Regions from separate parts of the Streptomyces sp. NPDC058373 genome, predicted to be linked through region 2. Evidence: riboswitches for the same ligand, from Rfam matches in the RefSeq annotation. Region 2 holds a riboswitch; each other region holds the start of a gene.
The links. Region 2 has a riboswitch for cyclic di-AMP ahead of ACFWMZ_RS17795 (M23 family metallopeptidase). Riboswitches for the same ligand answer to the same signal wherever they lie in the genome.

Region 1: it holds a riboswitch for cyclic di-AMP, as region 2 does, so the genes downstream of both, ACFWMZ_RS05425 (transglycosylase family protein) here and ACFWMZ_RS17795 (M23 family metallopeptidase) in region 2, are expected to answer to the same signal.
Region 3: it holds a riboswitch for cyclic di-AMP, as region 2 does, so the genes downstream of both, ACFWMZ_RS11800 (M23 family metallopeptidase) here and ACFWMZ_RS17795 (M23 family metallopeptidase) in region 2, are expected to answer to the same signal.

The regions. Positions count from the first base shown of each region.
Region 1 covers NZ_JBHXJE010000005.1:93,231-102,880, forward strand. The annotation lists gene eno (phosphopyruvate hydratase) at 1-750, opposite strand, end outside; gene ACFWMZ_RS05425 (transglycosylase family protein) at 1,440-2,132, opposite strand; cyclic di-AMP (ydaO/yuaA leader) riboswitch at 2,138-2,325, opposite strand; gene ACFWMZ_RS05430 (transglycosylase family protein) at 2,490-3,554, opposite strand; gene ACFWMZ_RS05435 (cytochrome P450) at 3,704-4,990, opposite strand; gene ACFWMZ_RS05440 (nucleoside triphosphate pyrophosphohydrolase) at 5,058-6,047, opposite strand; gene ACFWMZ_RS05445 (hypothetical protein) at 6,121-6,906, opposite strand; gene ACFWMZ_RS05450 (protein kinase) at 7,113-8,630, opposite strand; gene ACFWMZ_RS05455 (hypothetical protein) at 8,627-9,340, opposite strand; partial or broken gene ACFWMZ_RS05460 (SAM-dependent methyltransferase) at 9,474-9,650, opposite strand, start outside.
Region 2 covers NZ_JBHXJE010000029.1:58,395-68,044, reverse strand. The annotation lists gene lhgO (L-2-hydroxyglutarate oxidase) at 1-16, shown strand, start outside; gene trmB (tRNA (guanosine(46)-N7)-methyltransferase TrmB) at 238-1,122, shown strand; gene ACFWMZ_RS17805 (PrsW family intramembrane metalloprotease) at 1,323-2,870, shown strand; gene ACFWMZ_RS17800 (aldo/keto reductase) at 2,904-3,848, opposite strand; gene ACFWMZ_RS17795 (M23 family metallopeptidase) at 4,306-5,373, opposite strand; cyclic di-AMP (ydaO/yuaA leader) riboswitch at 5,385-5,521, opposite strand; gene ACFWMZ_RS17790 (PP2C family protein-serine/threonine phosphatase) at 5,796-6,998, opposite strand; tRNA gene ACFWMZ_RS17785 (tRNA-Met) at 7,236-7,309, opposite strand; gene ACFWMZ_RS17780 (GlsB/YeaQ/YmgE family stress response membrane protein) at 7,441-7,713, opposite strand; gene ACFWMZ_RS17775 (TerD family protein) at 8,269-8,844, opposite strand; partial or broken gene ACFWMZ_RS17770 (MerR family transcriptional regulator) at 9,111-9,269, opposite strand.
Region 3 covers NZ_JBHXJE010000014.1:105,102-114,751, forward strand. The annotation lists gene ACFWMZ_RS11785 (GNAT family N-acetyltransferase) at 1-2,854, opposite strand, end outside; gene ACFWMZ_RS11790 (HPr family phosphocarrier protein) at 3,083-3,364, shown strand; gene ACFWMZ_RS11795 (GntR family transcriptional regulator) at 4,226-4,912, opposite strand; gene ACFWMZ_RS11800 (M23 family metallopeptidase) at 5,126-5,899, opposite strand; cyclic di-AMP (ydaO/yuaA leader) riboswitch at 5,913-6,065, opposite strand; gene ACFWMZ_RS11805 (M16 family metallopeptidase) at 6,311-7,678, opposite strand; gene ACFWMZ_RS11810 (M16 family metallopeptidase) at 7,695-9,050, opposite strand; gene ACFWMZ_RS11815 (DNA topoisomerase (ATP-hydrolyzing) subunit A) at 9,248-9,650, shown strand, end outside.

The DNA of each region.
Region 1 (9,650 bases), on a different contig from region 2:
CTTGTAGAACTCGGAGGCGGCGACGTCCAGGGCGAGCGCGACCTCCTTGCCGGGGACGTAACCGGCCTCCTTGATGGCCTCCAGGATCAGGTCCAGGGCGGCGCGGTTGGAGTCGAGGTTGGGGGCGAAGCCGCCCTCGTCGCCGAGGCCGGTGGAGAGGCCCTTGTTCTTCAGGACCTTCTTCAGCGTGTGGTAGACCTCGGTGCCCCAGCGCAGGGCCTCGGAGAAGGACTCCGCGCCGATCGGGGCGATCATGAACTCCTGGATGTCCACGTTGGAGTCGGCGTGCGAGCCGCCGTTCAGGATGTTCATCATCGGCACCGGGAGCAGGTGCGCGTTGGGGCCGCCGAGGTAGCGGAAGAGGGGCAGGTCGCTGGCCTCGGAGGCGGCGTGGGCGACGGCGAGGGAGACGCCGAGGATGGCGTTGGCGCCGAGCGAGCCCTTGTTGTCGGTCGCGTCCAGGTCGAACATGGCCTGGTCGATGAGGCGCTGCTCGGTGGCGTCGTAGCCGACGAGCTCCGGGCCGATCTGCTCGATGACGGCGAGGACGGCCTTCTCGACACCCTTGCCCTGGTAACGGTTGGGGTCACCGTCACGCAGTTCGATGGCCTCGAAGGCCCCGGTGGAGGCGCCGGACGGCACCGCGGCGCGGCCGGTGCTGCCGTCGTCGAGGCCGACCTCGACCTCGACGGTGGGGTTGCCTCGGGAGTCCAGGATTTCCCGGGCTACGACGACGTCGATGGACGGCACGAGCATCTCCTTCTGGGATGTGACGCGGGTCGGCCTTCGGTCGGCCGTTCGCTCCAGAGCCTAACCGGCGGTCGCCCCCTTCCCGGCGTCGCGCCCGGACGGTGGGACGAAAAGAGGTCCGTAAGGGGAGGAACGGGGCGCAAACGCCGGTTTCTACTCACCGGTAGCGAGTGAGCCACGGTCCACTGCGGTGAACCGGGCCGCACGAAGTTCCGACCCACTTCGAATGTCGGCCCCCGGGGACGCCCCGCAGGGGCGGGGTGGGAACGGGGAAGCCCCGCCCCGATGCGTTGGGGGGGAGTCACGCATCGGGACGGGGCTGTCTGTGAGGGCGAGGGGCAGAAAGCCGTTACCCCTGCACCCCCTGGAGGGGGAGCCGGGGGGCGCGTCCCCCGGGTGGGCCTGAGCGACCGGGGGACGGCCCCCGGCCGGGAAGCCCTCGACCGACGCGGGCCAGTGGGGAACCCGCACCGAAGCACTTCACCTCGCCCGCCCACCAGGGACTACGCCACCCCGAGGCGCCGGCGGGGCTCCCCCCTGGGGGACCCCCGCCGGCCACCCTCGGCCTCGCGAGCCAAAGGGGCGCGCCGCTGTCGAGACGCCCGTCGCGCGCAGGCCGCGAAGCGGTTGAGCACGTCGGACGTCTCGACGACGACGCCCAGCGCCCCGGCGACGAGCGAAGCTCGCGATTAGGAGAGGTGCAGCTGCTGGTTCGGGAAGATCAGGTCAGCGTCCTCGACGATGTCCTTGTTCAGCTCGTAGAGCTTCTCCCAGCCACCCTCGACGTTCTCGTCCTTGGCGATCTGGCTCAGCGTGTCACCCTTGGCGACCTTGTACTCGCCGTCGCCCTTGGCGACCGTCTCGCCGGTGGGCGTCTCGACGGTCTCCTCGGCCGGGGCGGTGCGCTGCTCGCTGCGGTCGGCGCGCGGCTCGGCACGCTCGGGGGCGGGCTGCGGGGCGGCCTCCTCGGCCGGCTTCTCGGCCGGGGCCTCGGCGCCGCCGCCGTCGTAGGAGGCGTTGCTCAGACCGGTGCCGCAGTTGGGCCAGGCACCCTTGCCCTGGCCGGCCAGGACCTTCTCGGCCACGGCTATCTGCTGCTCCTTGGTGGCCTGGTCGGCGCTGGAGGCGTAGGCGGTGCCACCGAAGGAGGCCCACGTGGAGGACGAGAACTGCAGTCCGCCGTAGTAGCCGTTGCCGGTGTTGATGGACCAGTCGCCGCCGGACTCGCACTGGGCGACGGCGTCCCACTCGGAGGCGGAGGCGGCGGAGGCGGAGCCGGTCGCGACGAGCGGCGCGGCGACGGCGACGCCGGCGACACCCGCCAGCGACAGGATGCGGGTGATCTTGGAGGGACGGCGGTGCTTGGCCTTGTTGGTCAGCATGAAGGGAATCTCCTCACCGACGCCTACGAGGTGAGCTGTCGGGTTCGGGCCGGATGAGTGCCCGGCCGCGCGTCCCTTGCGGAACGCGCGGCTTCACCCCGAGCCGCTCCCGGCGTCCGTCCCCGGAGGGGCGAACGGCCGGTGCGGCGGCAAACCTTGGGTCCCCCGCTCCTGTCTACGGCGCTTACGCGACGACTGTCCCGGGCGGCCGTCGACAGGATTCGGCGTAACGACCGCTGGGGCCCGCCAATGGCGAGCGGCCTAGACCGTAAGCACGGCCGGCGGCAGATTCCAAAGACGATCAGGGGGTCTGAGATCCATGTCTCACTTACCCCGATCCGGACATTACCGCCCGAACTAGCGCCCGATTCGGTCCTTTTCGGCCGCCAGGTCCGATCCGAGATCAAGCGCCTGACCGGGCAGGATGTAGTCCGGGTCGGCGCCGACGGCGTCCTTGTTCGCCTCGTACAGCGCGGGCCATCCGCCGTCCACCTCGTGGAGCGAGGCGATGAGCGAAAGACTGTCGCCGTCCCGCACGGTGTACGCGCCGGAGCTGTCGGGCGCGTCGCCGCGGTCACCGCGCGAGGCGTGCCGCCCGGAGCCCTCGCGGCTCTCGCCGGAGCCGGACTCGACGGCTGTGCCGCCGCGGTGGCGTCCGCCGCTGCCGGATCCCTCGCGCTCGCCCGGGGTGGCGGACGGGGCGTCCGACGGGCTGTCGGGGAGGTCGCTCCGGTCGTCCGGGGTGCGGTCCTCGGGCGTCGCGGAGGGGGAGCCGTCGGGGATGGAGGTCGGGTCGGCGGAGGGGGTACGCGACGTTCCGTCACCCTTCTCCTTCTCCTCCCCCTTGTCCGCCTTGCCCTCGCCGGTCCCCTTTCCGCCCTTCTCGCCCTTCTCCCCGCTCCCCTTCTTCTCGCCCTTGCCGTCCTTCTCCTCGGCGTCAGCCTTGTCCTCGTCCTTGCCCTTGTCCTTGTCGGACGGCGTGGACGGGGAGGCGGAGGGCGTGCCGCTGTCGCTGGGGACGCCCGGGTTCACGTCGGCGGAGGCGCCGCCCTGCTTCAGGCCGATGGCCGGGGCGCAGGTGGCCCAGGCGGCGGTGCCCTCGGCGTCGAGGATGCGCTCGGCGACCACGATCTGCTGGGAGCGGCTGGCGAGGTCGGCGGAGGGGGCGTAGCTGAGGCCGCCGTGGCGCTCCCAGAGTTCCTGGGTGACCTGGAGGCCGCCGTAGTAGCCGTTGCCGGCGTTGGTGCTCCAGGCACCGCCGCTCTCGCATTCGGCGAGCCGGTCCCAGGTGGCGGTGTCGGCCGCGCTGGCCGTTCCGGCGCCGAGCAGGGGGATGGCGATGGCCGAACCGGTCACCCCGGCCGCGACGACGAAGGCCGGAGCCTGTCGGGGGCGTCGGTGACGTCCGTTCCCGGAGAGCATGCGGTTGCCTTTCGCGTGACGACTGCTGACCGGCGCGCCCGCTCGGTGACGGCGGGGCTTCCGGTTGGCGCTGAAGGTAGCGGCTGTCGAACGTTCGTCACAAGTCGATGCAGCGGAGATCACGTCAACATCACATTGTTGACGTCCCGTCAGCCTGTGTGTCCGGAAAGTGCGGTGCCGTCGCCTTCCACCGGCTCCGGGGTGAACTGGACGGGCAGGGTGCGCAGTCCCCGCATGATGAGTCCGCCGCGCCACCGCAGGTCGTCGGGTTCGGTGCCGAGCCGCAGGTCCGGAAGGCGTGTCAGCAGCGTGGCGAGGGCCGCCTTCCCCTCCAGCCGGGCCAGCGGGGCGCCGATGCAGTAGTGGATGCCGTGGCCGTAGCCGAGGTGCTGGTTGTCGGAGCGCGTCAGGTCGAGCCGGTCCGGGTCCTCGAAGCGGGCCGGGTCCCGGTCGGCGGCGGCCAGCACGACGAGGACGGGGTCCCCCGCGGCGATGTCGGCCCCGCCGATCCGCAGCGGCTCGGTGGCGTACCGCCAGGTGGCCATCTCCACCGGGCCGTCGTACCGCAGGAGTTCCTCGACGCCGGTGTCGAGCAGCGCGTCGTCGCCGTCGGCCAGGGCCTGCTGGAGGCGGGCGCGTTCGGCGGGGTTGCGGAGCAGGGCGTAGGTGCCGTTGCCGATCAGGTTCACGGTCGTCTCGAAACCGGCGAAGAGGAGCACGAAGCACATGGCGGCGGCCTCCTCCTCGGTGAGGTGCTCGCCGTGGTCGCTGGCGCGGATCAGGCCGGAGATGAGGTCGTCGCCGAGGTCGGCGCGTTTGCGGTGGATCAGTTCGGCGAGGTAGTTCCGCATCTTCTTCACCGAGCGGGCGACGCCGCCGCGCGGCCCGCCGCCGTGCCGGATCATCATCCCGGCCCAGTCGCGGAAGTCGTCCTGGTCCTCACGCGGGACGCCGAGCAGGTCGCAGATGGCGTAGATGGGCAGCGGGAAGGCGAACTCGTGGATGAGGTCGGCCTCACCGCGCCCGGCGAAGCCGTCGATGAGCCCGTCGGTCAGCTCCTGCACGCGCGGTGCGAACTGGGCGACGCGGCGCGGGGTGAACGCCTTCGACACCAGGCGGCGCAACCGGGTGTGGTCCGGCGGGTCGATGTTGAGCAGGTGCGTCATCAGCCCGGCGCTGCGTTCGCCGGGGATGCCGGTACGGCTGCGTCCCGGGGCGTCGTCGGCGTGGTGCACCGGGTTCTTGCTGAGCCTGGGGTCGGCCAGCGTCTGCCGGGCGTCCGCGTACCGCGTGACCAGCCACGCCTCCACCCCGCTGGGCAGCCGGGTCCTGTGCACCGGCTCGTGGGTACGCAGCCAGGCGTAGGCGGGGTACGGGTCGGCGGCGAACTCCCAGCCGAAGAGTTCGGGCCGCCCGCCTGCCTGGATATCGCTCATGGTCCGACCGTATCCGGGGGCGGGGGCCACCTCCGGCAGGGGTACGGGGCGAGGGCGCCTGCCCCGCTCAGTGCCCCTCGGCGGCCCGGACGGCCTCGCGGTAACGCCGGGCGCTCTCCCGCAGGGCGGCCTCCGGGTCGGTCCCCTGGCGCTCGGCCTCGACCGCGAGGGCGAGCAGGGCGGGGCCGGGGCCCGGGCCGTCGGGGAGCGGGACGTCGAGGCGGGCGGCGCGGACGCGGGAGGCGAGCTTGGCGGCGAGGGCCAGGGCGGGCTGGGCGACGGGCACGCCGTCGGTGACCGAGGTGCGCTCCTTCTCCTCCCCCTTCACCCGCAGCCACTGGGCGCGGACCTCCTCGGGCGTCTCGGCGACGGCGTCCCCGAAGACGTGCGGGTGGCGGCGGACCAGCTTGTCGATGAGGGTGGCGGCCACGTCGTCGACGGAGAACGGCCCGCCGTCCTCCTCCTCGTCCTCGCCGGCCGGGGCTCCGTCCTCGGCGATACGGGCGTGGAAGACCACTTGGAGCAGCACGTCCCCCAGCTCCTCGCGCAGGGCGTCCCGGTCGCCCTCCTCGATCGCCTCGATGAGTTCGAAGACCTCCTCCATGGCGTACTTGGCGAGCCCCTCGTGGGTCTGCCGGGCCGACCAGGGGCACTCCTCGCGGATACGGTCCATGACCTGGACGAGGTCGATGAGGCGGGCACCGGGGAGGTCGTAGGCGCCGGGGAGGAGTTCCAGGTCGGGCATGGCGACGCGGCCGGACCCGGCGAGGCGGGAGAGGGCGTCGGTGAGGCGCCGGTCGCCCTCGCCGGACTGGACCAGGACGGCGGTGCGCCCGCCGGCGAGGAAGTCGACCAGGTCGGCCGCGTCCGGGGCGGCCGTGACCTCGACCTCGACGCCCGCCTCCCGCAGGTAGGGGAGCTGGGGGTGGGCCGGATCGGCGCAGAGCACCTGGTCGGCCTGGCGCAGGGCCTGCCAGGCGGGCCAGGAGAGCTGGCCGGGGGCGACCCGGTGGCTGGTGGTGAGCAGGACGAGGCGGCCGGGGCTGGGTGCGTTCACGCCTCGAACGTAACGCACCCGGTACCCCGGCCGACCGGCCCCGTGAGGCTCGCGCCCGCTGGTCGGGGGCGCGTCAGAGCGCGGGCATCCCCTCGCCCTGGGCCTGGGCGCGGGCGTCCGCCTTCTCCTCGTCCAGGCGGCGCGGGTCGGAGCTGAGCCACGGGTCGGAGCCGGCGACCATGAGGAGCTGCTTGCCGTCCCAGGAGCCGTAGCGCGGGCTGATGTCGACGCCGAGCCGCTCGGCGGTCTTGACCAGCTCCTGCCGCACCCGCACGTCGGCCTGCTCGGGCGAGACGCCCGGCGCGTACTTCTGGCGGAGCCCGTCGAGGCGCAGCTGGTAGCCGAGGTGGTCGTCGATGCGCGCGGCGGGGATGCCGTACGTCCGCAGGTACGCCTCCTCCAGCTGCTCGGCGGTGCCGCCGGTCTGCTCCTGGAGCTGGGCGCGGCGCTCGCGGAGGTCCTTGCGGGTGAGGGTGATCCCGGCCTCGTCGGCGGCGGCGGTGACGACGCGCTCGCTGATCATCCCGGCGAGGGTGGCGCGGTCGGGGGCGCAGGTCTCGCGGCCCTCGACGACCTTCTCGCCCTGGGCGGCGGCCTCCTCACGCTGCTGGAGCTCGGCCTGGCGGGCGGCGGAGCACTGCTGGTCGAGGGCGTCGGCGTACCCCTCCTCGCCGAAGACGGCGACCTGGGCGTCGCGGGCCTGGCCCACCTGGGCGTCCAGCTGGGCGACGGTGATGCGCTCGCCGCCGACGACGGCGGCGGCGCCGGGGCGTGCGTCGCCGCCGCAGGCGGTCAGCAGCGGGGCCGCGAGGAGCGTGGCGGCCATGAGGGCGAGCGGGGTGCGACGGCGGCGGTGCAAAGGGAGCCTCCCGGCTGGATCGTTCAGCGGTGCGGGAACGTTGACGACCTGACGATCTGACGACATGCACGACCTGACGGTCCGGACGTCCTTGCGAAGATCGATCGTAGGCAGTCGGCGTGATCTGGGCCACTGTCGGGAGCAACGATTCCCCGCGTGTCCGGTTCCTGCCGGTCCCCCGCGCCGGGTGCGGAGGCGGCGGCGGGTCAGACCAGGCCGAGCCAGTGCAGGGTGCGGCGGACCTCGGCGGGCAGCGGGTGGCCGGGGCCGTACCGCTGTTCGGCGTCGTGGAGCAGGCGCAACAGGGTGTCCTGGGCGGCCGGGCGGTCGCCGAGGGCGAGCAGCAGGTGGCCGATGCGGCGGCGGACCTCCAGCGGCAGGTCGCGGTCGGTGCTGACGTACTGGTTCTCGAAGTACGGGAGCAGGGCGCGGTATTCGGCCAGGGCGGCGCCGGGTTCGCCGAGCTGCTCCAGGCACTGGGCCGCCTCGTAGCGGAACTGGAGGGAGCGCGGGTCGGCGGTGCCGGCTTCGGCGGCGTACTCGTCGGCGAGGCGGCGCAGTTCGGGCAGGGCGCGGCGGTACTGGCCGTCGTCCAGCAGGGTGGCCGCGTACTGCTTGCGCAGGGTGCGGACGACGGCGGAGTGCTCACCGTGCTGCTGGGCGGCGGTGGGCAGGATGGCGCCGAGGATGTCGACGGCCTGGGTGATGCGGCCTTCGCCGAGCAGCCGCTTGACGTCGTCCACGGCGGCGGCGACGTCGGCGCTCCCCCCGCCGGGCGCGGCCGGGGGCTGGGCGGGCCGGGGCGCGGGGGCCAGCGGGTGGTCGGGCCAGGGGGCGTGCGGGCGCAGGAAGGGCCGGGCGGGGTCGAGGGGCGCGCCGCGCGGGACGCCGCGGGGCGGCAGCAGCGGGGCGAGGGCCTGGTAGACCTCCTGGGCGGAGGCGGGCCGGTCCTGGGGCTCCTTGGCGAGGAGCCGCATGACGAGCGGTTCCAGCCCGTCGGGCAGGCCGGGGCGGAGCCGGCCGAGCGGCAGCGGCGCCTCGTACAGGTGGCGGTGGAGGACGCCGAGGACGGTGGCCCCGTCGAACGGCACGGTCCCGCTGAGCAGTTCGTAGAGCACGATGCCGAGCGCGTACAGGTCGGTGTACGGGCCGACGGCGCCGCCCATGGCCTGTTCGGGGGCCATGTAGGCGGGGCTGCCGATGGGTGAGCCGGTGTGGGTGAGGCGGGTGGTGTCGCTGTCCATGACCGAGGCGACGCCGAGGTCGAGGACGGTGACGGTGCCGTCCTGGCGGATCATGATGTTCCGCGGCTTGAGGTCGCGGTGGACGATCGGCACGGCGTGCACGGCGGAGAGGACGGCGCAGAGCTGGGCGGCGACCGAGACCGCCCACTCCCACGGGTAGGGGGCGTGCTCGGCGAGGTGGTCGCCGAGGTCGGAGCCGTCCACGAACTGCATGACGAGGTACAGCTCGTCGCCCTCGGTCCCCGCGTCGTGCACGGTGACCAGGCCGGGGTGGTCGACCTGGGCGGTGACCCGGCACTCCCGCACGAACCGGCGCCGCAGCTCCTCGGCCTCGGCGCCGGCGACGCGGTCGGGCCGCAGCAGCTTGACGGCGACGCGCCGGTCGAGCCGCTGGTCGTAGCCGGTCCACACCTGGCCCATGCCGCCCTGGCCGAACAGGGTGGAGAGTTCGTACCGCCCGGCGATGACCCGGCCGCTCAACGCGAGCCCTGCTGCGGGCCGTTGCCCCGGCCGTCACCCTGCTGGCTGCCGGAGTCGCGCAGGTAGGCGCTGAGTTCGTCCAGCTCGGCCCGGACCTGGTCGATACGGGCGGGGCCGCCGGGCGCCGGGGTGCCGGGCGCGGGGCGCGGGCCGGCCGGGGCGGGCGCCGGGCCCCCCTGCTGCGGGCGGGCCCAGGCGTCGGCGACACCGGTGGGCGCGGTCGGCGGGGTGTAGTGCTGGGGCTGCGGGTACGGGCCGGGGTTCGGGTGCATCGGGGGCACCGAGTCAGCCGGGCGGGTCGCGGCGTGCGGCGGGTACGGGGCGGGGTACGGCATGCCGGGGTGCGGGCCGGGGCGGCCGACGCCGTAGAGCCGCCGGTCGTGGCGGATGTCGGCCCAGAGGAAGTACCAGACCCCGGCGGTCATGTTGATCAGGAGGCCCCCCACCGCCAGGTCGTCCAGGACGGTACTGCTGTCCTCGACGTCCTCGCCGGGCATGATCACGATAGCGAGGACCGCGAAGGCGAAGGAGGTGCCGACCAGCACCCAGTCCCGCTTCCTGCGGGTGACGCAGGCCAGCCGTATCAACGCGCCGAAGGCGAAGAACCCGCAGCTCATCACAGCCAGCGTGGTGAACAGCACCCGGAGCCAGACGCGGGCCTCCCTGGACGGACCCTGGGGCCCCGGGGCCACCGGGTAGGTGCTGTGCATGGCCTGCTCCCTGAAGATCGTGGGGCCGCGCCGGTCGCGCGTGCGGGTCCGAGCGTATACACCCGCCGCAAGTGGCCGGACCCCCTTGTACGGAACCGTTGTCCACCTGGTGACGAGGGGTTACGTGCGCGGTTCAGGCCGGGAGGAGCGAGGGGCCGGTGAGGCCGTCGTGGAGCCCTTGTACGAGCTGGCCGCCGAGGCGGGTGGCGAGCCGCAGGCTCTCCTCGAAGGCGGCCACCGCGGCGAACCGGGCCCCGAACTCGCGCTGTTCGGCCAGCGGCAGCCGCGGCAGCCGGACCCGGCGGACGTC
Region 2 (9,650 bases):
GCTGGGGCGGGCGTGACCCCGGGCCCGGCCGGACGGCTCCGGGTCCTCACGGTCGCGGCCGGCTTCGCGCCCGGCTCCGTAGACTGGAGGGCGTGGCGGCGGCACCGTCCCGTGATCCGCTCCCTCGGGGGCGCAGGGCGCGGACCCTCTCGTGCCCCGCCTCCCCGCGCCGGGCCGCCTCAGCCGTGCCCGGCGGACATCCCCGTCCCCGTACGCCGAAATGCGGTTCCGAGTCCCGTGAGCAACCAGAACGCGCCCCAGCCCCCGGCCCCCGCAGCCGCCTCCCCGGCCCCCGCGCCGCCCCGCAGCGCCCGCACCTCTGCGACGAGGCCGGAGCGCACCCGGATGTTCGCCGACGGCGCCGGCCCCGCGGCGGACCCGGCCGGCTCCCACTTCGAGCGCCGCATCCGCAGCTTCCAGCCGCGTCGCAGCCGCGTCACCACCGGCCAGGGCGAGGCACTGCGGCGGCTCTGGCCGGCCTGGGGCATCGACGTGGACGGGCAGCGGGTGCTCGACCTCGGCGAGCTGTTCGGCGGGCGGCCGGTGGTCCTGGAGATCGGCTTCGGCATGGGGGAGGCGACCGCGCGGATGGCCGCGGACGACCCCGACACGGGCATCCTCGCCGTCGACGTGCACACCCCCGGCCAGGGCAACCTGCTCAACCTCGCCGACCAGCAGGGCCTCGACAACGTCCGCGTGGCCAACGGCGACGCGATCATCCTGCTCCGCGAGATGCTCGCGCCCGACGCGCTGGCCGGCCTCCGCGTCTACTTCCCCGACCCCTGGCCGAAAACCCGCCACCACAAGCGGCGCCTGATCCAGCCGGAGTTCCTGACCCTGGCGGCCACCCGGCTCGCGCCCGGCGCCGTCCTGCACTGCGCCACCGACTGGGAGCCGTACGCCGAACAGATGCACGACGTGCTCAGCGCCCACCCCGCCTACGAGAACACCGTCACGGAGCCCGGGCCCGCGGTGGAGGGGACGGACGGCGTGGTGCGGCACGGTTACGCCCCCCGGCCCGCCTTCCGGCCGCACACCCGCTTCGAGGGACAGGGCCTCGACAAGGGGCACGTCGTGCACGACCTGCTGTTCCGCAGGGTGGCGGGGCCGGCCGCGGGCTGACCCGCCGGCCCGGGGGCCGTGGCGGATCACGGGCCGAACGTCGGCCGCGGGTGAGGCCGGGACGGCCGCTCACGGATGAGGCAGGGGACCGGAATGGACGCCACCGGGGCATAGCGCGAGAAATTCCGGCAACGAACGGTGGGGCCTTTTTCACTCGTCCGGTCTAATCAGCCCCCTGAGGACTGGTTAGGGTCGTTCTCGTGATCAACAGCCCGTCGTACTCGGCCTCGCAGCCCGAGCAGCCGCACGGCGCCGGACCCGAGGGCACCGGCCCCGGTGGTCCGCTGCGGCCTCCGCCGCCGATGCCCCCGTATCCGGCCGCGCTTCCCCGCATGCGCTGGTGGCAGCGGCACGGCGTCCGGGTGGGGCTGCTGGTCGGCCTGCTCACCGTGTCGGGCGGCATCATCCTCGCCCTGGTCCGCGAGCAGACGGGCACGCACGGCTTCCTCGTCGGCCTCGGCCTGGCCCTGCTGCCGGTGCCACTGTTGCTCGCGGTCTTCCGCTGGGTGGAGGCGGTCGAGCCGGGTCCATGGCGGAACTTGGTCTTCTGCTTCGCCTGGGGAGCCTGCGCGGCCGCGCTGATCGCCATCGTCGCCAACACCCTGGCCACCGAATGGCTCGTCGGCTCCACCCTGGAACCCTTCACCGGCGGCAGCGAGCCGCTGAAGCCCGACGCCGTCGGCGCCACCTACGTCGCACCCGTCGTCGAGGAGTCGGCCAAGGCGCTCTCCGTGCTCCTGATCTTCCTCTTCCGCAGGCAGCACTTCCGAGGCCTGCTGGACGGCGCCGTGACGGCCTGCCTCACCGGCGCGGGCTTCGCCTTCACCGAGAACATCCTCTACCTCGGGAACGCCTTCGGCCGCGACCAGTTGAGCGGTGACACCGGCATGGCCTCGGTCACCGCCGCCACCTTCTTCGTCCGGATCGTGCTCTCCCCCTTCGCCCACCCGCTCTTCACCTTGCTCACCGGCATCGGCTTCGGCCTGGCCGCACGGGCCGGGAGCCGCCGGCGGCTGCGCCGGGTCCTGCTGCCCCTGCTCGGCCTGCTGCTCTCCATGGGCATGCACGGCCTGTGGAACGGCTCGGCGACGCTGATGGGCCCCTTCGGCTTCATCACCGTCTACGCGGTGGTGATGGTGCCGGTCTTCGGCCTCTCCGTCTGGCTGCTGGTGTGGTCCCGCGCCGACGTCCTGCGCGCCGTCCGCACCTACCTCCCCGCGTACGTGGCCGCGGGCTGGCTCGCCCCGACCGAACCGGCCGCACTGGGCACGATGAACGCCCGCCACCTCGCCCGCGACCACGCCCGGCGCTCCGGCGGACGGAAAGCGGTCCGCGCCCTGGCCGCCTACCAGCGCGACGCGACCACCCTGGCGCTGCTGCGCCGAAGCGGCGAGCGGGGCCAGGCCGAGGCCGACTTCGTGGACCGCGAGCGGGCTCTGCTCAACTCCCTCTGGGAGCGCCGGGAAGCCGTCCGCCCGGCCCAGTTCCACGCCGCCCGCCTGCTGGCACCCCGGCCCCCCGCGATGTGGCTGCCCCCGCAGCACGGCGGCTGGGGCGGGCCGTACGCACCACCTGGGTACGGCCCGGCTCCGTGGGGCGGGGCCTGGCCGGGGCAGACGGCGGCCCGGCCGCAAGGCCCGGCGCCGGCCGGGTACCCGGGGTACCCGCCACCGCACGCCTGGCCCTACGCCCCGCCGCACATACCCCAGCCGCCGCCCGTACCCCCGCAACCGCAGCCACCGCGGTAGCCGTTCCGTTCTGCCGCCCTCGGCGCCGGACGGTCAGGCCGACGCGACCGTGAGCAGGCTCAGCTCCTCCTCGGTGAGCGTCAGGTCGGCGACGGCCAGCAACGCCGGCAGCTGTTCCACGGTGCGGGCGCTGGCGATGGGCGCGGCCACGGTGGGGCGCGCGGCGAGCCAGGCGAGGGCCACCGAGGCCAACTCGACGCCGTGCGCCTCGGCGACGGTGTCCAGAGCGGCCAGCACCTTCCGGCCGCGCTCGGTCTCCAGGTGCTTCTCGGCGCCGGCGGCACGGGCGCTGTCCACGGAGGTGCCCGGGCGGTACTTGCCCGTCAGGAAGCCGGAGGCGAGGGCGTAGTACGGCACGGCCGCGAGCCCCGCACGGGACGCGACCTGCTGGAGGGGCCCTTCGTAGGTGTCACGGGAGACGAGGTTGTAGTGCGGCTGGAGGGCTACGTAGCGGGCCAGGCCCTCGCGGTCAGAGAAGTCGAGGGATTCCTGCAGGCGTTCGGGGCTGATGTTGGAGGCGGCGATGGCCCGCACCTTGCCCGCCTTCACCAGGTCGTCAAGGGCGGTGATGATCTCCTCGACAGGCACGGAGGGGTCGTCGAAGTGGGTGTAGTACAGGTCGATCCGGTCGGTGCCGAGCCGCCGGAGCGACTCCTCGGCCGCCGCCTTCACGTTGGCGGCGGAGAGGCCCTGGAACTTGGGGTGGCTGCCGACCTTGGTGGTCAGGACGACCTGGTCGCGGTTGTCCCGCGAGGCCAGCCACCTGCCGATCACGGTCTCGGACTCACCGCCCTCGTTCCCCGGCACCCAGGAGGAGTACGTGTCCGCGCTGTCGATGAAGTTGCCGCCCGCGGCGGCGTAGGCGTCGAGGACCGCGAAGGACTGCGCCTCGTCCGCAGTCCAGCCGAAGACGTTGCCACCGAGGGCCAGCGGGAAGACGTCGAGATCAGAGTTGCCGAAGGGCCGAAGAGAGGTCATGGAGAGATCAACACACGGATCCGGACCCGCATTCCTGGCAGGGCCGTGCGTTCTCGGCGCGCCCCCGGCCCGCCAAGAGGACCCTCGCCCCCGAAAGGGGATCTGGCAGGTCCGACGGCCCTGACGTCGGGGGGTAACCGTCAGGACCGCCGGAGTTCAGCTCCGCTCGGGCCGGGGCGCACGCTCGCCCCGGAGACGGCCGGTGATCCGCGTCCGCGCACCAGGTCAGCACGCGGGCCGAGCAACGCCGAGCACCAAGAGGAGGGACGACGGCAGCGACTCACCCAGCCACCACCCATGGACTCGGGGAGTCCAGAGAACACAGGGAGGCCGAAGGAGCGCACGGAAGCACGAAACGGCCGAACGGCAGCGGTCCGGCGACGGCCCGGCAGTCGGCCCGTCGCCGGATGGGCCGCCCGCGGCTGCGCCTACGGTCCGCGTGGCAGCCCTCGGATGGTCAGATGCTGAGGCCCTTGCCCCGCAGCCAGCTGAGCGGGTCGACCCCGTCGCCACCGCCAGGGTGGACCTCCAGGTGGAGGTGCGGGCCGGTGACGTTGCCGGTGGCACCGACGCGGCCGATCACGTCGCCGGTGGTGACCTTCTGGCCGGCCGCAACCGTCATCGACGACTGGTGGGAGTACCAGAGTTCGGTGCCGTCCTCCAGCTCCAGGATGGTGCGGTAGCCGTACGACCCGGCCCAGCCCGCTTCCTTGATGGTGCCGGAGTGGATGGCCTTCAGGGGGGTGCCGGTGGGCGCCGCGAAGTCGAGGCCTGTGTGGTAGCCGGAGGACCACATGGTGCCCGCCTGACCGTAGGTCGAGGTCAGGGTGTAGGAGGTGGTGGGGAGCGAGAAGCTGGCGGCGAGCTTGGCGAGGCGTTCGGCCTCCGCCTTCTTCCGCTTCTCCTCGGCCTTCTTCCGCTCCTCCTCGGCCAGCTTCTTCTCGGCGGCCTCCTGGACCTTCGCGGCCTCGGTGGCGGCCTGCTCGGCGGCGGCCTGCTCGGCGGCCCGGGCGACGCTCTGGTCGGCCTGGTCCCGCTGGTACTCGGCCTGCTCCATGATGCGGGCCCGCAGCGCCTCACCGGCGTCGGTGGTGCCCTGCTCGGTGTCGGCGACGGTCACCCCCGCGCCGGTGAGCGGGCTGGCCGTGACCTGCGTACCGGAGTCCGAGTCGGAGCCCAGAAGGGAGCCGACGCCCGGCAGCGAATCGGCGTCGGGGAGCGAGGCCTTGACGGAGGAGAGGTCGGGGAGGGAGATGGAGACCGGGGGCTTCTCCTTGGCGGTGGCGATACCGCCGGCGCCCACCGCGGCGATGACGCCGACGCCGAGGACGGTGGAGGAGCGGGCCAGGCCGCCGCCGCGCTGCTTCGCGACACGGTGCCGGCCGCGGACGGGCCGGATGGACTCCTCGGTGGGATTCCATTCCTCCCAGGTTCCCCCGGCGGGTCCGTAAGCCGTGGGACCGGTGACCGGGTCCTCGTCGTTCGGCACGAACAGGGCCTCAGGGGCAGGACGGTTCGACGCCACGCGGGCGCTCTCCTTTCCTTCCTTCTCGCCTACCGGGTTAGCTGACGGGTTCGGAGCAGGAAGGTCTCCTACGGGCGCCTCGAAAGGCGTCCGATTCACCCCAAGGAGTGGTTCCCCGGTTCCCTACGGGATTCGGCGCGTGCGCGCGGAGCCGTCTCGGGTGACGGCCGGGACAACCGCGCTGCGTTATCGAACGTTAATAGACACCCGGGCCGGATTCCAAGCTGTTCCGGGTGATCGTTGAGGCGCAGGGGCCGGACGTACCGGGGCACCGAGGGCGCATTCGGGCGAGTCGCCTGCACAGAACCACCACAGCCCCACCTGACGGTGTGTCAGTTGTTATGCGGTGAGCGCCCGCGCGCTCACCCGCGGTGACGCGCCGCGCCCGGTACTGCGGCGCCCGGTACTGCGGCCCGTGCCGCTCAAGGCCGACGCAGCGCCAGCAGGGCCATGTCGTCCTGAGGCCCGCCTCCGGTGTGCATGCGTACCTCCTCGGAGAGGGTCTCCAGCAAGTGGTCGGGCGCGTCGAAGCGACGGCCCGTCAGGCGCGCCACCGGGTCGTAGAAGACCCCGCGCCCGTCCCGTGCCTCCGTCAGGCCGTCGGTGAACAGCAGCAGGGTGGCGCCGGCCGGGAAGGGCGTGGCGTCCGCCCGGTCCGGCCACACGCCGAGGTCCCCCATGCCGAGCGGCAGCGCGGGCTGAGTCGGCACCAGCACCCCCACCCGTCCGTCGCCGTGGAGCAGCAGCGGCTCGGGGTGCCCCCGGTTGACCGTACGGACGACCGACTGGCCGGGCGGGATCTCGGCCAGCAGCGCGGTGGTGAACCCTTCGAACTGGTCCAGCCCCTCCCGGCGCACCCCCTCGCGGGCGAGAGCGCGTTCGAGCCGCTGGGCGACCATCTCCAGGCTCGACTCCTGCTCCGCGGCCTCGCGGAACGCGCCGATGACCACGGCGACCGCCTCGACCGCGCCGAGCCCCTTGCCGCGCACGTCGCCGACGAGCAGCCGCACCCCGTGCGGTGTCTCCTGCACGGCGTACAGGTCGCCGCCGATGAGCGCGTCGGCCTGCGCCGCCTCGTAACGGGCGGCGATGTCGAAGCCGCCGATGCGTTCGGCGGGGATGGGCAGTACGGCGCGCTGGGCGGCCTCGGCGATGTTGCGGGCGGTGGCGAGTTCCTCCCCGCTTCGGCTGACCAGGCGGTTGCTGAGCAGGGCGAGGAGAGAGCAGGTCAGGACGGTGAGCAGCTCGGTGGTCGAGTCGACCCCGCCCAGCGTCCCGGCCTGCCACTGGAGGAGGACCACCGCGGCGAGCGCGGCGCCCCCGGTCAGCAGGGTCCCGTGGAGCGAGAAGAACGGCGCGGCGATCAGCGGCGCCGCGGCGTAGAGGGGGCTGGCGTTGAAGCGGGGCGGCGCCGCCTCGTCGAAGGCGATCCCGACGACGATCAGCAACCCGGGGAGGAGCCGCACCAGCCTGCGGGACCTGCTCCTCGTACGGCGGTCACTCTTGTAGTTGCCGAGCGGGTCGCGCTCGCCCCCGCCCCTCTTCTTCGCGGGTCTTCCCTCCGCGGCCCCGCCGTCGGCACCCTGCTCCCCCGTCTCGTTCTCCGCGTCACCGCGTTTCCCCACCAGCCTGTCTCCTGACCCATCGGCCGGCCCCCGGTCGGCCCGGCCCGGACACGCCCGCTCCCGCGTCAGCGCTTCCCCCATACTTCCGTCCACCCCGTACGGCGGCGACCGGACGGCGGCCGAACGGGTACCGGCCGGGCAAGCCGTCCCGACGGCACCGGACGCCTCGGCCGCGGACATGCGCATACGACGAAGGCCCGGATTCCGTTGATAGGAATCCGGGCCTTCGCCCTTCAGTAGCGGGGACAGGATTTGAACCTGCGACCTCTGGGTTATGAGCCCAGCGAGCTACCGAGCTGCTCCACCCCGCGTCGGTAAACACAACTATACGCCATCCTGAGCCTGCCTCGCGCCACCCCTGCTCCCGTTGCCCGGGCCCCCGCCGCGGACGCGGCGAGCGGAGGCCCGTACGGCCCGGCTGGGAACGGACCGTCCGGCGGGGTCACCGGCGGCGGCGTCCGCCCGCGGCCCGGTCGAGAGCGACCACACCGACCGCCGCCAGGGCGGTCTGGACACCCCATTCGGCCCAGTCGACGCCCCTGGTCTCGGCGAGGCCGAACCGGGCGGCGAGGAGGGTACCGGCGAGCGCGGCCACGATGCCGACGACGATGGTCAGCAGCAGGCCGATGCGCTGGCGCCCGGGGACGACCAGGCGTCCCAGGACTCCGATGACGATGCCGATGACGATCGCGCTGATGATCCCGGAGATCTCCATGGGCCACGCCTCTCGTTCTCGTCGTGCCGCGCCGACGGCGGACCGGCGGCGAGCGCTCCGGTCCCTTGCCGCGCGTGTGCCCGCGACGCGACGGGCCAGGCCCGTCCCGCGAAGAATCAGGCGGTTCTGTGCCTGCCCGGCGTACGCGGGGGTGGCGCCTGGGGCACGTGGTACGCGGCAACCGGCGCCGACGAGCCGCACACGGGGCCGAGAGGGGCCCTTCGTAAGAGCCGATCGGCACCTCCGCACGCGCAGCCCGGCCGCCCTCGCGGCCCACGAACCGACTCGTCCCGCGTCCACAGCGCAAGCAGCGCCGGCGACGGCGGCTCAGTCGACACGGGCGTGCCTCAGGAGACGCCACACAGCGCAGACAGCTCAGACGGCCCGAGCGCCGGGGCATGAGACGCCGGCCAGGCGCACGCCCCCCCACAACACACCACCCCTCCCCCGCACTCACCACAACCGCGGAGCACGGAGAAGGGGGTCGGAAGAGCCCGTCGCCCGCCCGGGGGATTGGGTTGCCGGCCGGGCGACGGGTGTTCGGGGGGGGGCGGGTCAGACGTTGACGCCGAAGTCCTGGGCGATCCCGGCCAGGCCCGAGGCGTATCCCTGGCCGACCGCGCGGAACTTCCACTCGGCGCCGTGGCGGTAGAGCTCGCCGAAGACCATGGCGGTCTCGGTGGAGGCGTCCTCGGTCAGGTCGTACCGCGCGATCTCGGCGCCGCCCGACTGGTTGACCACGCGGATGAAGGCGTTCCGGACCTGGCCGAAGCTCTGGCCGCGGGACTCCGCGTCGTGGATGGAGACGGGGAAGACGATGCGGGTGACCTGCGGCGGGACTGTCGCGAGGTTGACCTTGACGGCCTCGTCGTCGCCGTCGCCCTCGCCGGTGAGGTTGTCACCGGTGTGCTCGACGGAGCCGTCGGGGCTGGTCAGGTTGTTGTAGAAGATGAAGTGCTGGTCGGAGAGGACCTTGCCGGACTCGTCGCAGAGCAGGGCGCTGGCGTCGAGGTCGTAGTCGGTGCCGGTCGTCGTGCGGACGTCCCAGCCGAGCCCGACAAGGACCGCGGTCAGCCCGGGGGCTTCCTTGCTGAGAGAGACATTGCCGCCCTTGGCCAGGGAAACGCCCACGGTCTTCTCCTTCTGCGGTTCGTCCTGCGTGCTGATGCCTGGGGGCCGCGCCCGCCGCCCCGCACGGCCTTCGGGTGCGGGCGGGCGGGGTGCGACGGCCGGACTGGGGGGCCGGCCGCGTGCCGTCGTACGACTCGCAGCCGCCACGCCTGCGCCGGGCGCCGTGGGTGGCGGCGCCGACGCCGTCGAATCTACCTCATCTCTACACGCATGTAGAAGTACTCCCCCGGCGCCGCGCTCCCCAGCTCCAGCCCCACGTCCTTCCTGTCCTCGTAGCCGTAGCGGCGGCGGTCGTCGCCACCCCGCACGGGCTCGGGAAGCAGGCCGATCTCGTGGTAGTGACGGATCGCCCGCGGTGTGGTGCCGACGAAGGCCGCCGCGTCACCGATCTTGACCTGGCGCGGCGCGACGAAGGAGGAGAACATGAGTAGGGGCCTTCCTCGATGGGGCGGGGTGTGAGTACACCGGACCACCTACCGCTACGGAAGGTGCAACCCGAGACACTCCGTCCGGCCCCCATGCCAGGAGAAGCGCCCTTCGCCGTACCGATCGGTCCGCCTGTCAGGACAACCGCAGGAGAGCAGGCGGGGTCACAGCCACCGGTGTGTCGCTGCGACCTGGACCGTCGCCTCAAACCGCACCCGGTCCGCACGCGCCACCGGACACCGTCCACCAACCGTCGGCAGCCCGGCCACCTGTGACTCACACCCACCGCAGGCGACAACGACTCCAGCACCGACCACTGCGCATCAGAAAGATCCCCACGCCCCACACCTTGGACATCACGGTGAAGGCGCGTGCAGATG
Region 3 (9,650 bases), on a different contig from region 2:
CCAGATCGTCGCGGGCGGGCGGCGGGGCGAGGCGGACCGCGGCGCCGAGGACGCTGACGCCGCGGGGGGCGACGACCACCGGCTCCAACTGCACGTCGACCACCTCGGGGTGGTCGTCGACCAGCCGCGAGACCCGTTGCAGCAGCTCCTCCAGGGCCGGGGTGTCGACGGGTGCGGAGCCGCGCCAGCCGAAGAGGAGCGGGGCGGTCCGGATGGACCGGACCATCGCGGTGGCGTCCCGGTCGGTGACGGGGACGAGGCGGTGGGCGGTGTCACCGAGGAGTTCGGAGGGGGCCCCGGCGAGGCCGAAGGTGAGGACCGCCCCGGCAGCCGGGTCGATGACGGTGCGCACCACGGTGTCGACGCCGCGCGGCGCCATCGGCTGGACCACCGGCCGCAGCTCGGCCGGGGTGCCGAAGAGGCCGGTCAGCTCGGCGTACGCCTGGCGCAGCTGGGTCTCGTCGGCGAGGTCGAGGCGGACCCCGCCCAGGTCGGCGCGGTGGCGCAGATGGGGCGCGGTGGTCTTGAGGGCGACCGGGTAGCCCAGGTGGGCGGCGGCCCGGACGGCGGTGTCGGGGTCCGGCGCGGGCAGCGTGGGGCGGACGTCGACGCCGTAGCGGGCGAGGAGGGCGCGGGTGTCGTCGGCGCCGAGGGTGTGGGCGCGCGGCGCGCCGCCGGGCGCCTGGGCGTCGGCGGCGGCCAGCAGCCGGGTGATGTCGGCGGCGGCGCCCCGCTCGTCGATGTCCTCGTACTCCGGTACGCCGCCGGGCCGCTGCGCCTCGCGGCGCCACTGGGCGTACCGGACGGCCTCACCGAGGGCGCGGACGGCCCGCTCGGCGGCCGGGTAGGCGGGGATGCGGCGGGTGCGGGGGGCCGGGGGCGCCTCGTCGTCCGTGGCGGCGCCGGGGTCCGGGGCGGCGGGGCCGGGGGCGGGGCCGCGCTGGGTGGCGGGGCTGCCCGGGCCGGTGCCCGCGGCGGCGGAGAGGGCTTCGGCGAGGCCGCCGAGTTCCACGTGGACCACGACGACGGGCTTGTCGGGGGCGGTGGCGTGGGCGGCGCGCAGGGCGGCGCCGAGGGCCTCGCCGTCGGGGCGTTCGGGGACGCCGTCGGCGCCGACCCAGGGGATGGCGGTGACCACCACGGCGTCGCAGCCGTCGTCGGCGAGGGCGGCGGCCAACGCGGCCCGGAAGTCCTCGGGGGTGGCGTCGGTCGTCAGGTCGCGGGGCGGCAGCGGGCGCAGTCCCTCGGAGAGGCAGGCGTCGTAGCTGAGCAGGCCGAGCGACTCGGAGTTGCCGAGGATGGCGACGCGCGGTCCGGCGGGGAGCGGCTGCCCGGCGAGGAGCAGGCCGACGTCGACCAGCTCGGTGACGGTGTCCACCCGGATGACGCCGGCCTGGCGCAGCAGCGCGGAGACGGTGGCGTAGGGCAGGCGGGTGACGGGGGCCGGGTGGCCGGTGGGGGTGATGCCGCTGTGCCGGGCGCCCTGGACGACGACCAGCGGCTTGGCGGCGGCGGTGCGGCGGGCGAGGCGGGCGAACTTGCGGGGGTTGCCGATGGTCTCCAGGTACATCAGGGCGACGTCGGTGTGCGGGTCGTCGTACCAGTACTGCATGACGTCGTTGCCGGAGACGTCGGCGCGGTTGCCCGCGGAGACGAAGGTGGAGACGCCGGTCGGGTTGGGGACGCCGTCGGCGCCGCCGCCGTCGCGGTGGAGGGCGGAGAGCAGGGCGATGCCGATGGCACCCGACTGGGTGAAGAGGCCGACGCGGCCGGGGACGGGGAGTTCGGGGGCGAGGGAGGCGTTGAGGCGGGTCTCGGGGGTGGTGTTGATGACGCCGAAGGCGTTGGGGCCGATGACCCGCATGCCGTACGAGCGGGCCTGGCGGATCAGGGCGCGCTGGCGCTCGCGGCCCTCGGGGCCCTGTTCGGCGTAGCCCGCGGAGATCACCACGAGCCCCTGGACACCGTGTTCGCCGCACTCGGCGACGGCCTCGGGCACCCGTTCGGCGGGGACGGCGATGACCGCCAGGTCGACGGGTTCGGCGATGTCGCGGACGGAGCGGTGGGCGCGGACGGAGTCGAGGGTGTCGCCGGTGTCGGGGAAGCCCTGGTTGACGGCGTACACCGGACCGGTGAACCCGGCGCCCAGGATGTTCCGCAGGATGCTGCGGCCGACGCCGCCCAGGGCGCGGCCCACGCCGACCACGGCGACCGAGCCGGGGGCCAGCAGCCGCTGGACCGAGCGGGCCTCGGCGCGCTGCTCGCGGGCGTGCTGGACGGCGAGCGAGCGGTCAGTGGGCTCCAGGCCGAACTCCAGGCGGACCACGCCGTCCTCGAAGCTGCGCTTCTGCTGGTAGCCCGCGTCGGTGAAGACCTTGATCATCTTGGTGTTGGCGGGGAGCACCTCGGCGGTGAAGCGCCGGATGCCGCGCTCGCGGGCGACGGCAGCGATGTGCTCCAGCAGGGCGGAGGCGACGCCGCGGCCCTGGTGGGCGTCCTGGACGAGGAAGGCGACCTCGGCCTCGTCGGCCGGGGCGGAGGCGGGCATGCCGCGGGCGTCGATCCGGTCGTAGCGGACGGTGGCGATGAACTCGCCGCCGACCGTCGCGGCCAGCCCCACCCGGTCGACCTGGTCGTGGTGGGTGAAGCGGCGGACGTCCTTGGCGGACAGCCGCGGGTAGGGCGCGAAGAACCGGTAGTACTTCGACTCGTCCGACACCAGCTCGTAGAAACTGACCAGCCGGTCGGCGTCGTCGGCGGTGATGGGCCGGATGCGCGCGGTGCCGCCGTCGCGGAGCACGACGTCGGCCTCCCAGTGGGCGGGGTAGGCGTGCTGGTCCGACGGGGTCTGCATGGGAGCAGCGTACGGGTCGCGGGGCGGTCGGGCACGGGGCAGGCTGGGCCTTGTTCCGCGGGCCGCCGCAGGGTGGGGCGGGCGTCGCGGGGCGGGGACTCGGCGGGGCGCGGGCCGGGTGCGGATGTCCCTGACGGGACCGCTCCCCGACGTGTGGGAGTCTGGTCTAGACAACATCGTCCGGCAGATGACGGACGGAACGTCCGATTCGTGAAGGGCAGCAACAACATGGCTGAGCGCCGCGTCAACGTCGGCTGGGCCGAGGGCCTGCACGCCCGCCCCGCTTCCATCTTCGTCCGGGCCGCCACCGCCTCCGGCGTGCCGGTGACCATCGCCAAGCCGGACACCGCCCCGGTCAACGCCGCCTCCATGCTGGCGGTCCTCGGCCTCGGCGTGCAGGGCGGCGAGGAGATCGTCCTGGCCGCCGACGCCGAGGGCGCCGAGGCCGCCCTGGAGCGGCTGGCGAAGCTGGTGGCCGAGGGGCTGGACGAGCTTCCCGAGACCGTCTGAGGGGGCGGGGGGCGACCCGCCCGGGGGCGGTTTTGGCCGCGCGTGAGGCGCGGGGGCGGGTGGGTTCGCCACGGGCTCGGCCCCGGGGGCTGGCCGCCTGACGGCTTGGGTCGTCTCGCTCCCGCGCCCGCGCCGGAGACTCGGCCGCTCGGGACGGGGCGTCAGGTCGGGGGCTCCGGCAACCGAAAGGGGTGCGCCGCGTCCACCTGCGGGCTCCTCGCCCGAGGCGCGTTCGCCGCCGTCTCGGGATTCCGGTCGCGGGGACACATTCGCCGCCCGCTTCGGGGCTTCGAGCGCCGGCGTGCCTCCCGCGCCCGCACAGGGGCTTGGGCCGGCCCCCGGTCGCGTGCCGCACTCGCGTCAGGGCCCCGCCCGACGGTGCCGTTCTGCGCCCGCGGAGTCCGGCCCCGCATGGGTTCGTGCCGTCCCGCCCGCTTGCCGCCGTGTCCGGTGGTCAGGTGCGGCGCGCTGTCGTACGCGTGAGTTCCGGACGCCGTGACGACCCGCCAGCGCATGGCCGAGGGCCCGCACGTGTCCCCGCCGGAGCCCAGCCCGAAGCGCCCGAGGCTCTTCCCCGCCCCGACCCCGACGGCCGGAAGTCCCCGCGACATTCAGAAGACGGGCCATTGCGCGGATACGGGGCCGATGCATGGCGGACCGGGAGGCACCCGGAACGGGGCGTCCCGCCCGCACTGCTGGAATTCCTGTGGCGTCCAGGTAATTCGCGCATGCCGAATCAGCCCGCTGCCGGTGTGTCATTCCTCCCGCCTCGGGCGTGGGAATTCACGGAACACGTGCAGGCCGCGGAAGCCGCCTGCGACGCCGTTCGGAATTCGCTTTTCTTTGTATACGGTGCCCGTGTTAATTGCGGCCCCCCGAAGTGTTGACGGCATGTTGCGAACTGCTCACGCCGGCGGACCGGGGGCCGAAGCGGAGGCGGTGGACCGCTGTCGCGCGTTCGGCGTGCTGGGCGGTGAGGGCGCGTGCCCGCTCCGCGTCGCCGCGCGCCACCGCGTCGACGATCGCCCCGTGCTCGGCCCAGGACTCGACGGGGGCGGCGGGCGGGTCGACCGCGTACATCCAGGTGACCTTCTGCCGCAGCTGGGTCAGCAGGGCGGTGAGGCCGGGGCTGCCGGAGGCCTGGGCCAGTGTCTCGTGGAACCAGACGCCCAGGGACCGCAGGTCCTCCCCCTGCCCCAGCCGGGCGCGCTCCTGGCCCAGCCTGACCAGGCCCCGCAGTACCTTCAGGTGGGCGTCGGTGCGGCGCCTGGCGGCGCGGGCGGCGCCCAGCGGCTCCAGCAGCAGGCGGATCTCCAGCAGGTCGGCCGCCTCCTGCTCGGTGGGCTCGGCGACGCACGCCCCGGCGTGCCTGCGGGTGACGACGAACCCCTCGGCCTCCAGGGTGCGCAGCGCCTCGCGGACCGGGACGCGGGAGACGCCGTACCGGCGGGCGAGCTGCTCCTCGGTGAGGCGGGAGCCGCGCTCGTGCACACCGGAGACGATGTCCTCCCTGATCGCGGTGCATACCGATTGCGCGGGAACACCCATACCCATCCTCCGCCTCCGTACCGCGAAACGCGGACGTCCGAGTTCTCTTTCCGCGACTCTAAGGCAGGACGGGCCGATTTCCGACGGCGCCAGGTAATTCATGGATATCTTTTGGCCGGAAAGCGTTAGCAGGCGGCGTGCGCCCGGGTATGCCGAAGGCCCCGGTTCGGGAAGAATCCGGGGCCTTCGGGAAGAGTGCGCGGGCGGGGTGGGTCAGACGTCGACGCCGTGACCGCGCAGGTAGCCGACGGGGTCCATGTCGGTGCCGTACTCGGCGCCGGTGCGGGCCTCGAAGTGCAGGTGCGGGCCGGTGGAGTTGCCCGTGGAGCCGGAGACCGCGATCTGCTGGCCCGGAGTGACGGTCTGACCGACCTGGACGGTGGCCGACGTCAGGTGGCCGTACTGGGTGTAGGTGCCGTCGTGCATCTTGATGACGACCTCGTTGCCGTAGGCGCCGCCCCAGCCCGTCTCCACCACGGTGCCCGCGCCGACGGCGCGGACCACGCTGCCGGAGGGGGCGTGGAAGTCGACGCCGGAGTGGCTGCCGGAGGACCAGAGGCTGCCGCCGGTCTGGTAGCCGGTGGAGACGTAGGAGCCTTCCACGGGGCTGACGTACCGGTTGAGGCGCTCGCGTTCGGCGGCGCGGGCGGCCCGGACCTTCTCAGCACGCTTCTTCTCGGCCGCCCGCTTGGCCTCGGCGGCCCGGAGGCGCGCCGCCTCGACGACGGCCTGTTCGGCGGCGGCGTCCTCGGCGGCGAGGCGCTGGGCGGCGGCCTGGTCGCCGATCCGGTCGGCGAGGCTGTCGCCGATGGTGATGGCCTGGGTGAAGCCGGTGTGCACGGGGGCCTCGGCGGCCGCGGCCGGGGAGGCGAGGGTGCTCACCACGCCGGTGGTGGTGAGGGCGGCGACGCCGGCCAGGCCGGCCCCGGTGCGGGTGGCCCGGCGGGAGGGACGCCGGTGCTTCCCGGTGGGACGGGTGAACGCCATGGAGCGGCTGGTCCTTTCCTTCCTTCTCGCCTACCGGGTTAGCTGACGGGTTCGGAGCAGGAAGGTCTCCTACGGGCCCCTCGCGAGAGGCACCCGATTCACCCCTGGGACGTGGGTCCCCGGTTCCCCGGGCTCGCGCCCTGCGGGGATTCGGCGATGACTGCCCGTTCGCCACGGGTGTGGCGGATGCGTCGGCCGGACAGCCGCAGAGACGTTAATCGGCACTTCTGTCGCGCTACAAACCGAACGCCGCTTTTGTAGCGCACACCACAGGGCAGACAGGGTGTCACCCCCGCGAACCGGACATCAGCGGCGAGGCGTGGACATGACGGAACCCCGGCCGCCGCGAGGGCTTCCGGGGTTCCGCGTCCGCGGCTGAGCGGATGTCAGCCGAGAGGAGCTGATCGTTCGTCAGCCGGTGACCACGCTGACCTCGCCGATGCCGAGCGCGCGCACGGGCTCGGCGATCCGCGAGGCGTCGCCGACCAGCACCGTCACCAGCCGGTCGGCCGGGAAGGCGCTGACCACGGCGGCGGTCGCCTCGGTGGTGCCGGTGTCGGCCATCATGCGGTACAGCCGCGCCTGGAAGTCGTCCGGCAGGTGCTGCTCGACCTGGTCGGCGAGGGTGGAGGCGACGGCGGCGGCCGTCTCGTACTTGAGCGGCGCCACCCCGACGAGGTTCTGGACGGCCGTGTCCAGCTCGGCGTCGGTCAGCCCCTCGGCGGCGAGGGTGCGCAGCACCTTCCAGAGGTCATCCAGGGCCGGTCCGGTGGACTCGGTGTCGACGGAGCCGCTGATGGCGAGCATCGCCGCGCCGGTCCCCTCCGGGGTGGAGCGCAGCACCTGGGCGAAGGCCCGCACGCCGTACGTGTAGCCCTTCTCCTCGCGCAGAACGCGGTCCAGACGGGAGGTCAGGGTGCCGCCGAGGCTGTACGTGCCGAGCACCTGGGCGGGCCAGACCCGGTCGTGCCGGTCGGGTCCGACACGGCCGATGAGCAGCTGGGTCTGGACGGCGCCGGGGCGGTCCACGATGACGACGCGCCCGGTGTCGTCGGCGGTGACCGGCGGGACCGGGTTGGGCCGGCCCGCGTCGCCCTGCCAGGCGCCGAGGCTCTGGGCGAGGAGGGCGTCGAGGTCGGTGCCCTCCAGGTCGCCGACGACCACGGCGGTGGCGGTGGCCGGGCGGACGTGCCGCTCGTAGAAGGCGCGGACGGCCGCCGCGTCGATCCGCTCGACGGTCTCCTCGGTGCCCTGGCGGGGCCGGGAGATGCGCGAGTCGGCCGGGAAGAGCTGCCGGGACAGCTCCTTGGCGGCGCGGCGGGCCGGGTTGGCCTGCTCGTGCGGGATCTCGTCGAGGCGGTTGCGGACCAGCCGCTCGACCTCGGCCGTCTCGAAGGCGGGGGCCCGCAGCGCGTCGGCGAGCAGCCCGAGCGCCTTCTCCAGCCGGGAGACCGGGACCTCCAGGGAGAGCCGGACGCCGGGGTGGTCGGCGTAGGCGTCGAGGGTGGCGCCGCAGCGCTCCAGCTCGGCGGCGAACTCCTCGGCACTGTCCCGGTCGGTGCCCTCGCTGAAGGCGCGCGCCATGATGGTGGCGAGGCCGTCGAGCCCGGCGGGCTCGGTGTCCAGCGGGCTGTCGAGGAGCACCTCGACGGCGACGACCTGCTGGCCGGGGCGGTGGCAGCGCAGCACCGTCAGGCCGTTGTCCAGGGTGGTGCGCTCGGGGGCGGGGAAGGCCCACGGGCGGGGCGCTCCCCCGGCCGGCTGCGGGTGGAGATCCATGGCGGGGGTGATGACGTCACTCACTGGCTGCGGCCTCCTCGCCGGTCGCGGCGTCGGTGTTGTCGGCTTCCTCGGGGGTGAGCGGCTCGTAGACGAGGACCGCGCGGTTGTCCGGGCGGAGCCGCTCGGCGGCGGCCTGGCGGACCTCGTCGGCGGTGATCTCCAGCACTCGGCCGACCGCGCTGAGGGCGAGCTGCGGGTCGCCGAAGAGGACGGCGTACCGGCAGAGTTCGTCGGCGCGCCCGGCCACGGTGCCGAGCCGGTCCAGCCACTCGCGCTCCAGCTGGGCCTGGGCGCGCTCCATCTCCTCGTCCGTCGGGCCCTCGGCGGCGAAGCGGGCCAGCTCCTCGTCGACGGCGGCCTCGATGACGGGGATCTCGACGTCCCCCGAAGCCTTGACGTCCAGCCAGCCGAGCGAGGGCGCGCCGGCCAGCCGCAGCAGGCCGAAACCGGCGGCGACGGCCGAGCGGTCGCGGCGGACCAGGCGGTTGTAGAGCCGGGAGGACTCGCCGCCGCCGAGGACGGTGAGCGCCACGTCGGCGGCGTCGGCGGCGCGGGTGCCGTCCTCCGGGAGGCGGTAGGCGGCCATCAGGGCGCGCGCGGGGACCTCCTCGCGGACGACCTCGCGCAGTTCACCGCCGATGGTGTCGGGCAGCGAGCCGTCCCGCGGGGGCTGCTTGCCGTCGTGGCCGGGGATCGAGCCGAAGTACTTCTCGACCCAGGCGAGGGTCTGCTCCGGGTCGATGTCGCCGACGACGGAGAGCACGGCGTTGTTCGGCGCGTAGTACGTGCGGAAGAACTGCCGGGCGTCCTCCAGCGTGGCCGCGTCCAGGTCGGCCATCGAGCCGATGGGCGTGTGATGGTACGGGTGGCCCTCCGGGTAGGCGAGGGCGGTGAGCTTCTCGAAGGCGGTGCCGTAGGGCACGTTGTCGTAACGCTGGCGGCGCTCGTTCTTGACGACGTCGCGCTGGTTCTCCATCGACTCGTCGTCCAGGGCCGTCAGGAGGGTGCCCATGCGGTCGGCCTCCAGCCAGAGGGCGAGCTCCAGCTGGTGGGCGGGCATGGTCTCGAAGTAGTTGGTCCGCTCGAAGCTGGTGGTGCCGTTGAGCGAGCCGCCGGCGCCCTGGACCAGTTCGAAGTGGCCGTTGCCCTTCACCTGGGCGGAGCCCTGGAACATCAGGTGCTCGAAGAGGTGGGCGAGGCCGGTGCGCCCCTTGACCTCGTGGCGCGAGCCGACGTCGTACCAGAGGCAGACCGCGGCGACCGGGGTCAGGTGGTCCTCGGAGAGCACCACGCGCAGGCCGTTGGCCAGGCGGTGCTCGGTCGCTGTCAGGCCGCCGGAGGCGGCCCGCGCTGTGGCCGTGTCACCCATGGGCAGGTACGTCCCTTCGCTCGCGAATTCTGGAGAAGTCCTCTCAGTCCTGTCACTCTATGCAACCGTGCCGACAGGGGGCGAAGTTCCCGCCGGAAGGCACGCGAAGGACGGGGCGCGGTCGGCGTTGTCCGTGGCGCGGTCCACAATGGTCGGCGTCATGTCCAGACCTTGTTGGTGAAGGAGCCGCAGCAGCGATGGCCCGCCGCAGCACGAAGACCCCGCCACCGGACGACTTCGAGGAGCGCATCCTCGACATCGACGTTGTCGACGAGATGCAGGGCTCCTTCCTGGAGTACGCCTACTCGGTGATCTACTCGCGTGCCCTCCCCGACGCGCGGGACGGCATGAAGCCGGTGCACCGGCGGATCGTCTACCAGATGAACGAGATGGGGCTGCGCCGCGAGCGCGGCTACGTGAAGTGCGCCCGGGTGGTCGGCGACGTGATGGGCAAGCTCCACCCGCACGGCGACACCTCGATCTACGACGCGCTGGTGCGCATGGCGCAGCCGTTCTCCATGCGGCTGCCGCTGGTCGACGGCCACGGCAACTTCGGTTCGCTGGGGAACGACGACCCCCCGGCCGCGATGCGGTACACCG